Regions from separate parts of the Anaerocolumna sp. AGMB13020 genome, predicted to be linked through region 3. Evidence: riboswitches for the same ligand, from Rfam matches in the RefSeq annotation. Region 3 holds a riboswitch; each other region holds the start of a gene.

What was found. Region 3 has a riboswitch for cyclic di-GMP ahead of R2R35_RS16165 (hypothetical protein). Riboswitches for the same ligand answer to the same signal wherever they lie in the genome.
Region 1: it holds a riboswitch for cyclic di-GMP, as region 3 does, so the genes downstream of both, R2R35_RS09185 (bifunctional diguanylate cyclase/phosphodiesterase) here and R2R35_RS16165 (hypothetical protein) in region 3, are expected to answer to the same signal.
Region 2: it holds a riboswitch for cyclic di-GMP, as region 3 does, so the genes downstream of both, R2R35_RS22675 (3-oxoacyl-[acyl-carrier-protein] synthase III C-terminal domain-containing protein) here and R2R35_RS16165 (hypothetical protein) in region 3, are expected to answer to the same signal.

What each region holds. Positions count from the first base shown of each region.
Region 1 covers NZ_CP136910.1:2,311,326-2,314,607, forward strand. The annotation lists gene R2R35_RS09170 (heparinase II/III family protein) at 1-60, opposite strand, end outside; gene R2R35_RS09175 (helix-turn-helix domain-containing protein) at 149-1,117, opposite strand; gene R2R35_RS09180 (hypothetical protein) at 1,224-1,370, shown strand; cyclic di-GMP riboswitch class I at 1,532-1,615, shown strand; gene R2R35_RS09185 (bifunctional diguanylate cyclase/phosphodiesterase) at 1,690-3,282, shown strand, end outside.
Region 2 covers NZ_CP136910.1:5,390,606-5,393,887, reverse strand. The annotation lists gene hydF ([FeFe] hydrogenase H-cluster maturation GTPase HydF) at 1-225, opposite strand, end outside; gene R2R35_RS22675 (3-oxoacyl-[acyl-carrier-protein] synthase III C-terminal domain-containing protein) at 484-1,446, opposite strand; cyclic di-GMP riboswitch class I at 1,627-1,709, opposite strand; gene R2R35_RS22670 (hypothetical protein) at 1,921-2,613, opposite strand; gene R2R35_RS22665 (DUF6115 domain-containing protein) at 2,639-3,282, opposite strand, start outside.
Region 3 covers NZ_CP136910.1:3,905,049-3,908,330, forward strand. The annotation lists gene R2R35_RS16155 (phospho-sugar mutase) at 1-1,083, shown strand, start outside; gene R2R35_RS16160 (NUDIX hydrolase) at 1,226-1,636, shown strand; cyclic di-GMP riboswitch class I at 1,800-1,882, shown strand; gene R2R35_RS16165 (hypothetical protein) at 1,967-2,296, shown strand; gene R2R35_RS16170 (3-oxoacyl-[acyl-carrier-protein] synthase III C-terminal domain-containing protein) at 2,462-3,282, shown strand, end outside.

The DNA.
Region 1 (3,282 bases), 1.6 Mb from region 3:
CCCTGACAGCTCAAGCTTGTCTATGTATGCTTCTAAGAATTGCTCCAACTCTGTAACCATTTGTGCCTCTCCCCCAAGTTCTCTTTGCACAAACGATGTAATTTCTCGTGCTTTATGGGAACCCGTTTTCTTCACGTCAATATTATTTTTATAACGTTTCCTCTTCTGTATTGGACTTATGATCCTTGAAGATTTCTGGATAGTTTTCTGCTATCGTGCTTTCCAGATCTTCCAGTACTTTAAACTGTTTTGTTATTTTATAAAGACAGATTGTCTGATCGTAAAATTCTTTTGCTTTGTCATACTGCCCTAACTTATATAAAAGTTTAAATTTCATAAACATTAGACCTGGTAGAAACCGCATATAGTTTTCTTGAATAGAATAATCTATTCCTTTTTCTATAAATTTTTCTGCATTTATAAAATCTCCATTATTTAATGAAATATAACTAAGATTGTTTAATATACTCTGATAAAATTTCTTAGCAAACTGGGATGCCTGATACATAGGGTATGGTGCTGGTAATATATTAGTTTCCAAAACATATAATAAGTCTAACAATATTTTATTGGCAATATCTTCTCTTTTTAGAGACATATAATTAGTACTCATACAGTTGATAATCGAAAGCCCAACATTTGAATAGGTATATTTTTTTATGGAATCTAATGTAAAAGATGGATCTTCAACCATAATTGCTTTAAGACAATAATTTAATGAGGTCGTATAATTCTTTTCAGAAGTGGCGTAGATTGCCTTGCCATACAATATATGTTGTAGGTTCGCACCTTTTCCAAAATCTTTATGCTTCTCATACTTTTCTACTAGACTTTTAATTAATTCAATGTCTCCTAAAGCCATTGCACTATTTATAGCCTGAATTCCTTCATATCCAATAACTGTATTTGTTGAGAAATGCATTTTAAAGTATTCATTAAGATCCATGTTAAACTTAATGGATAACTGATTTAATAAATAAAGCGAAGGTTCGAACTCTCCCTTCTCAATACGGTATATCTGCTTCGGTGTACAGATGCCTTTTGCCAGTTGTTCTCTAGTCAGGTTTCGTGCTTCCCTTAATTCTCTCAGGAATATGCCAAAATGCTCATAGCTCATATATTAATCCGCCTTTTTTGATGGACATAAGTGTCCATTTATATGCCCAAAACACAATGGTATAATTTACCCAAAGAATAAATTATTTTCATCTGGGGGTAAATTTATGAAATTATTTTCAAAATTACGTTACTTTGCTGCAGTTTTACTTGTTCTAATATCAGTATCTGGTTTAGTCACACCATCCAGAGGTTCAGGTGTAATAACAACTTTAGCCGAACCCGGAAATATTTATGTGATTGAAACTAATTAATTTTTCTGTTCAAATTATAGCATAATTTTACAAAGTTATCAAACCTTTTGACACTTACTCTAAAAATATACTTTTATAAATCAGAATGTATTATTACAGTAAATACATAGATAATTAGAACCTACTGAAAGAATAATAAACTTAATATCACCATTTATTTCCCGAAAGAAAGGCATAACTGTCTAAAGGCAGTGACGCAAAGCTATAGGGCCTAAACCTGACAGGTATGGCAGCCAGTTGCAATTATTTCCTACGAAATAAAATCAAAAATGTACAAAGAGGCTGATCTACTATGTGATTTGAAAAGCGAGGGATTTTAATGAACAAAAGAGGCAGCAATATCAACATGTTATCTGCAGATACCAATTTTGAAGAAATGTGTGAACGGTATGATGTAATCGCTGAGCAGACGAACTTAGTCATTTTTGACATCAATTTCGAGGAAGATACATTCTATGTATCTGAAAATTTTATGGAGTTAACAGGGATATCCTTATACAACCAGAAGAATTCCTTTAAGCATCTTCTGGGATTAAAGTACATACATCCCAGTGATTTATTGAGATTCAAAGAATTTATAAGAACAGCAAACCCCGACCAGGCTTCCACCTCTATTACATTCCGCAGAAGAACTGAGAACAATGAACTGATGTGGGTGCGTTGTAAGCGTAAATGCTACTTTAACGCAGATGGCCGGTTAACAAGAGTCCTTGGCACTGCCCAGGAAGTCAGTAAAGAAATGGTTGCCTATACAGTAAACGGAAACGATCTTTTAATGGGTGTCAATATTCCTACTTTTAGTCGGTTTGAATATAAAACCAGACGTATAAGAAGAACTAACCCTGACAAAAAATTTGCCGTTATTGTATTTGATATTAAACGTTTTAGCGTTATTAATGACTTATATGGTAACAAAGAGGGAGACGGAGTATTAAAATATATCGGCACTGTCCTATCCTCCAATACATCCAGCTGTTATGCTTATTGCCGGCTGTATTCGGATAATTTCGCAGTATTTACAGAGTATAGAAATGAATCCGAAATTTATGATTTTGCTTTATTTCTAAAAAAACAGATGAAAGAGTATCCTCTAAAAATGGAAATCTCCTTTTCTATCGGTGTCTGTCTTGTTGAGAGCAAAGACCTTTCCATGAATGTATTGTGCGAACGTGCTACTCTCACGAAAAAGACGATCAAAAATGATGTTATGAAGACTCTTGCTTTTTATGAGGATTCTTTACGAAAACGGACTCTTGAAGACAGTGATATTGAGAATGAAATGATTTCCGCATTATCTAACAATCATTTTGAAATGTATCTGCAGCCTAAAATGTCCATCCCTACCACGGAGGTAGTGGGAGCTGAAGCTTTAGCACGTTGGAATCACCCGGAAAAAGGTATCATTCCTCCGGAAAGGTTTATACAGCTTTTTGAGAAGAACGGATTTATAATCTCACTGGACTATTTTATTTGGGAAAAAGCTTTTCAAACGATTGCAAAATGGGTGAAAGAAGAATATCCTGTTATACCAATATCGATTAATGTATCCCGTATCCATTTCAGCAATTCCGACTTTGTAGACAAGCTCATGTATATATCTGAGAAATATCAGGTACCTCCTACCTACATAGAGCTTGAAATAACAGAATCAGCATTCTTTAACTACAAAACGGATTTGCAAAGTAAACTGTATACGCTAAAAGAGAAAGGATTCCGACTTTCTCTGGATGATTTCGGTACCGGATATTCAACTTTGAATTTTCTGAAAGACATTCCATTAGATATTCTTAAGATGGATAAGGCATTTCTTGACGGGACTGGGGAGAACCGTAAGGAAGAAACCGTTCTGGAATATACCATAGCACTTGCCAGAAGCCTTGGTATAGAAGTGGTTGCAGAGGGGGTTGAAAAT
Region 2 (3,282 bases), 1.5 Mb from region 3:
AGCTCCTTCGTCATCAATTCCAGGAGTGTCTATAATCATCACCGGACCTAATGGCAGTAACTCCATTGCTTTATAAACAGGATCTGTTGTTGTTCCTTTTACTTCTGAAACCACAGATAGCTCTTGTCCTGTAATTTTATTAACCAAGCTTGATTTACCGGCATTTCGTTTCCCAAAAAAACCTATATGCAAACGGTCTGCGGAGGGTGTTTCATTTAATCCCATACTGCCATCTCCTTCGTGTTCTTTAACATAATCATGCGAATTTATGGTATCACAATTTGCAGATCAAATCAAGAAATTGTAAGTACAAAAAATGCACTCTCCATATCGCAGTAAGCTGGCAGCCAACTGTATACAAGGTGCATAGTTTATAATATAATTCACATTATGTTTTTATTATATTTATAGCTGTATCGCAAGAACCTTCCATGCTCTGGATTGGATAGACGCATTTTAACGCGGTTACTTCTATATACCAGACTAAAATTTACAAAGAAGAGTTATATTCTGGGCACTGCATCCAAAAGCACAAATCATAAAATAATCCCCTCTTCTGATCAGCTGCTTTTCCATTGCTTCATATAGGGCAATAAATGGACTGCTCGTACCTGTATCTCCGTAAACATCACCGATATAAGGGCTGGCAGATTTGTCTATTACCATCCGTTCTCTTATGATTTCAAGCCCCTCTTTGCTGTTTTGGGAGAAACAAAACATATTTATCTTTTCTATTCTGAGAGAATTTCTTAAAAGTATTGTTGATATAGACTCTTCCAACGCTTCAACATTAATTATTTTCTTTTTGTAGATGGAAAACTCCATATCATTTCCATCTTTTATCAGAAACATATTTGAAAAACCACAGTGTGGAAATAATGGTGAATCTGTATCATCTGGACTTACTATACTTAGCGTGTCACATACACCGCTTTCTTCTTCCGTTTTTTCTAACAGAACGGCGCATGCAGCATCTCCCATATTATGGGTATCGATACTCATATAATCACAGCCAATCAGAAGAGCACGTTTTATATGAGGACTCATCGTCATGTATTTGGAAATCTGATCAAAAGCCAAGGTCATACCACAACCATTGGAATTCACATCATAACAGATGCATTCTTTCTTTCCGCCAATTACATTATGAATTTTGGCAGAAGTCGCAGGTGAAACATACTCCGGTAATTGACTGGAAAGTACAATCATATCTATGTCTGCTCCTGATAAACCTGTTTTAAGGAATAAATCCTGAATAGCGTCCAGAGATAATAGAATGGTATTGTGCCAGTTATGCTTGCTTCCCTGTTTCTTACACTTGTTCTCCGACAGAGCCGTGCTTATACTTCTGTACTCTTTTTCTGCTGTGTGCATTACACTTTTCGTTTGACTGGAAACTACCTGTCCTCGACTAACTGATATATCTGCAATTTTTATGTGTACCATAGTGTTCCTCTATCTTATATTTATTTTAAAATAACAGTAAAGGCAATATAAATTAATATAAATTTTAAACCGCTTTCAGATATAAAAACAAATAAGCTTTATTTTATTATTTGAAATTAAAACTCAATCAAGTTATATAAAAAGAAAAGCTAGCCGAAAAAATGCCATGGCTAGTCTAATCATGGTAACTCGGCTGCCATAGCTTTCGCCTTAGGCCCGTGGCTTTGCGTCTCTGCCTTTTGGCAGGTTTGCCTTTATCTTACAATATGATATTAATTTTTGACCGATAATAGGAATAATTACCTACTCTTATTATATACTAATTTGATTAATAAGCAAGCTTTTTTCGCTAATTTTGTCATTCTTAGACATATTTTGTTTGAGATAGTCTCCATTGAAACTAAAAATATGATTTTTTACAAAAAAACTCATGTGCATATCATTGGAATTGCGTCATGAGCAAGAACTTATCACTTAATGGATTATCATATCAGTTATATCTTTATAAGTCGCATAAGGTTTGATATGATAGGTACCAACCCTTATCTTTCTGGAATAATTATTTATTATTAGATACTGATTAAAAGCACCTGCATCTTCAATAACACCATTTTCTTTCAATATACGAGTTACCTTTTCAGAGGACATACCTTCTGTAATAATAATCTCTTTTGTAATATCCTCTTTCTTTTCTTCCAACGTATCAGAATCATTCTTTGAGGTTTCGTTCTCCTCAGAAGTAGTATTCTCCTCTGACGTAGTATTATCCTTTGATGTAGTATTCTTCGTACTTGTTTCCTCTGTCGTGTTATTATTATCTCCCGTTATAGCATCGGTTCCATTTTTATCGTCAGTCTTACTTCCATCAGAATTTTCCGGTGCTTCATCTACATCATTTTTTTTGTTATCGGTGACTGGAACTTCTTCCGTTTCGTCTGATTCTTCTGTACTATTTTCCTGCGGTATTTCAGTGGGGGTCGGAGTTGTCAGTAAATCATCGAAAGAATTTACCGCATTGCTCTCAACCATACCCAGTTCTTTTGCTCTTGCGATTATCTGCTCATCAGAAAGTTTATTTCTGGATGAGCCATGAAATGCTACAGACATTACAACAGCTGAAAAAAGTATGCCGACACCAATTCCTCTTACATAATATTTTAGATTCATACATTCCTCTTATCTTGTAAAATTCTTACTGCTGCTTTTCATTTTCTTTATACAGATCAACTACCAACCGGACTTCACCCTGTCCTAGCTCCAGCGCTTTCGAAATATCCACAATGGAAAAGCCCTGTGAATAAAGCTCCAGTATCTTCTGATTAGAATTACTGCTTCCCTCTGACTCTTCTGGAATGAAAGCTTGTTTTTGCTCCACTTTTACTTGAGAAACATTTTTTTTATTTTTGGGAGCATTCGATTCTTTTGCAGTTAGAGAACGAGCTGAGGTTTCTTCCATGACTTTTTTCTGCTTGTCAGCATTTCTCATTAGTGTTTTCAATTCTTCTTCTTTTTCACCAAGCATATTATACAAAAACACAACTTCTTCATGATTAAGCTTGATTTTTTCTAAAATCTGTTCTGAAAAATCATTTACGGCAATTATTTTTTCATTGGATAATTGACTGAGCTGATTCTCTGTTTTGTAAAGATATCCTTCCGTGGTCTCCTGACATATCTCCTCCACTTGGTGTTTCAGTTCGCTTATATCCATCGCTTTTTCATCAAGCACTGTATTCAGTACAAAATCCTGGTTCTTCTTATCTGTTTTATCCACCATAAAACAACTAATAATTATTATTGCAATTCCTATGATTATAAGGACGATTGCTATTCCCA
Region 3 (3,282 bases):
ACCATGTCCATCTCCCTAAGAAAAGAAGAGGTGGATAAGAATATTGGTATCGTCTATACTCCCTTAAACGGTGCCGGTAACATTCCTGTCCGTACAGTCCTGGACAGAATGGGGTACACTAACGTTCATGTAGTAAAAGAACAGGAACTGCCCGATGGTACCTTCCCGACCATAGATTATCCCAATCCGGAAGATCATGCAGCCTTTGCCTTAAGCGAGAAACTGGCTCTTTCTGTTGGGGCGGACGTATTAATCGCTACGGATCCTGACTGTGACAGGCTTGCAGTTGAAGTGGTTCACAAGGGAGCAATCGAAGCCTTAAACGGAAACCAGGTAGGGGTCCTTATCATCAACTATATTTTGACCTCCAGGAAGGAGAAAGGAACGCTTCCTGCCAATGCAGCAATGGTTAAATCCATTGTAACCGGAGAAATGGGAAGTGCCATAGCAGAGGCATATGGCGTGAAGATGTTTAACGTACTTACTGGCTTTAAGAATATCTGCGCACTGGCAAATGACTGGGATAGTACGAAGGAATATACTTACGTATTTGGATATGAAGAAAGTATCGGTTATAACATCGGCAGCTACCTAAGAGACAAAGACGGTGTGGCAGCAACCCTGATTCTTGCAGAGATGGCAGGTTACTATAAACGCCAGGGAAAAACTTTAATCGATGTATTAAACGAATTGTATAAAGAATATGGTTATTACCGTGAAAATACCATTTCTATTGTCCTGGAAGGTATTGAAGGACAGGAAAGAATCAAGCGAATGATGGTAGAATACCGTAAGAAGAATGCAGGTTCTATTGGAAGCTCCAAGCTGGTACAGGTAACGGACTATGAACTCTCAGAAGCTACCAATGTACTTACAGGTGAGAAGACATCCATTGAAACAGAGAAGACAGATGCTGTCCAGTTTAAGTTTGAGGATGGCTGCTGGTATACTTTAAGGCCCTCTGGTACAGAACCAAAGATTAAACTATATATCTATACGAAATCAGATACGCTTGAAAAGTCAGAGAGTAAATTAAAAGAGATCGAAACAGCCGTACTGGGTGTATTACACAGTATAAAATAATAGAAAGAACTGGACTGCAGGATATGAATATTCTGCAGTTCAGTTCTTTTCCGGGCACAGATTGCTGGAATCATGACGATTGATTTCAGAAGCTCCCAGGTTTCTTTGTTGGACTATAGTTAGAGATAGGAAAGGAATTACAATGCAGGGATATAATTGTATCATGGTATTTAGCACAGACAGTAAGGAACTGTTGTTTTGCAAGAGGAAAAAAGACCCTTATAAGGGATTATATAATCTGGTTGGAGGCAAGATCGAACCAGGAGAAGAAGGAATGACAGCTGCCTACCGAGAGTTACTGGAGGAAACGGGTATAAGTGACAATGACATCGAACTTTCCCATATGATGGACTTTACTTATTATAACCAGAATTGTTATGTTGAAGTTTATGCCGGTACCCTGAAGCGGGATGTTGAGTTACGAGAAGAGGCGAATCCTCTTGTATGGCTTGGAATTACGGAGAATTATTTTGACCTGTCCCGTTTTGCAGGAGAAGGGAATATAGGGCATATGTTAGAACAGGTGCTGCTTTATGGAAGGGGAGACAAATAGAAAGGGAAAGGGGTTCCGCAAATAGGCAGAAAGCAGAGAAAAAAGAAAGGAATATATTAGAAAAGAAAAAGAAAGGAAATACTTGATATTTGTATTAATTTGGGTATAATGGAGTTATATGGTAATTATTTACCCTATTATGTCATTAAATTCTGATAAAACAGCATGAAAAAGGCAAATCCTTCGAAAGGTGGAGACGCAAAGCCACGGGCCTAAGACTTTTGTTATGGCAGCCGGGTTACCATGATTACAATCCATGGCCTTGCTATGGATTTTTTTGTATATTCATCATGGGACTACTTTCATGAAAATCTGCAAAGGAGAAATTGTATGGAGAAATTTAGTGTTACAGTATCAGGAAATTCCCTAAAAATCGTATTGGATGGTAAATTCGGAGACGAAGATATTGCAGCTTTTGGTGCTGCATACCAGCAGGCAGTAAGTAAAATAAATCCTGCCCAGGTGAATCTGGAGCTGGATGCAAGAAACATGGGTGTTATTACACCGGATAAACAAGAGAAATTAAAGGGCTTCTTTGTCCTTTATAAGCAGACAGGTTTTAAAAAGGTTACACTTCGAATGGAAGACAGTGCTATACTTGCTATGCAGGTTAGAAGACTTGCAAAAGAGGCAGGTATTGCGGATTTTGAAATTATATAAGCTTTCAAAGCAGTTGAACTGTAGTTTTTTCCGGGAAAATGAAAATCCCGGAAGGAACTTAGTTCAACTTATATTTTTTTAAAGAAGTCTGAATAGGACATATCACACGCAGCTTTGTGCCAGAGGCCCAAACTTTGCATATGGGGAGAAAGGTATGGTATTAATATGGTTAAATTTAGACTTAGAGAGCTGGCAGTCAGCCATGGTAAGAAGGTAGTTGAAAACGAAGTTTATCTGGAGCATTTTCGTAAACGAGGAAAAGAAGTAGAACATTTCTTAAAAGATGTAATCGGCAGGGATAAAAGGTATATGTTTGAAGATGAGAGCGGCAGCACCTTAACCCTTTCGCTGGAGGCAGCTCATGAATTACTTGAAAAGACAGGCCTGACTGGTGCTGATATTGATATGATAATTCTATCCAGCCAGCTGCCGGAGTACACTGCCCCTCCTACTTCAATAAAAATACATGCAGCCATTGGCGGTAAAAAGGAATGCATCTGTTATGATGTGAATTCCAATTGCTGTGGCATGGCACTGGCCTTAGAGCAGGCAGCAAAATATATGGCACTGACGCCCCATGTAAACAGAACCCTTCTTGTCGGCTGTGATTATATTAATATGATGATAAACGAAGAGGAAGAGAATCTGTACGGACATTATGGAGACGCAGCCTGCGCTGTAATCCTTGAAAAGACAGAGGAGGACTGTGGTCTGGTAGATTCTGTTTGTACTGTCAAATCAGAGGGAGTGGATGTGGCTTTATTTCCTGGCTGCGGCTTCTCAAATATCTTCCATGTGGAAAATAAAGCAGACATGCTCATTGATTTTACACCGCCTACGGAGGATGTACCGGAATCTGCCATTGAATCCATTCAGACTCTTCTTGACAGAAACGGTTTAACGAAAGATGATATCAGAATGTTCTGCTTTTCGCAGTATGCACTTATAAATATAAGAAAGATCAGAGAACTTATGGATATAAAAGA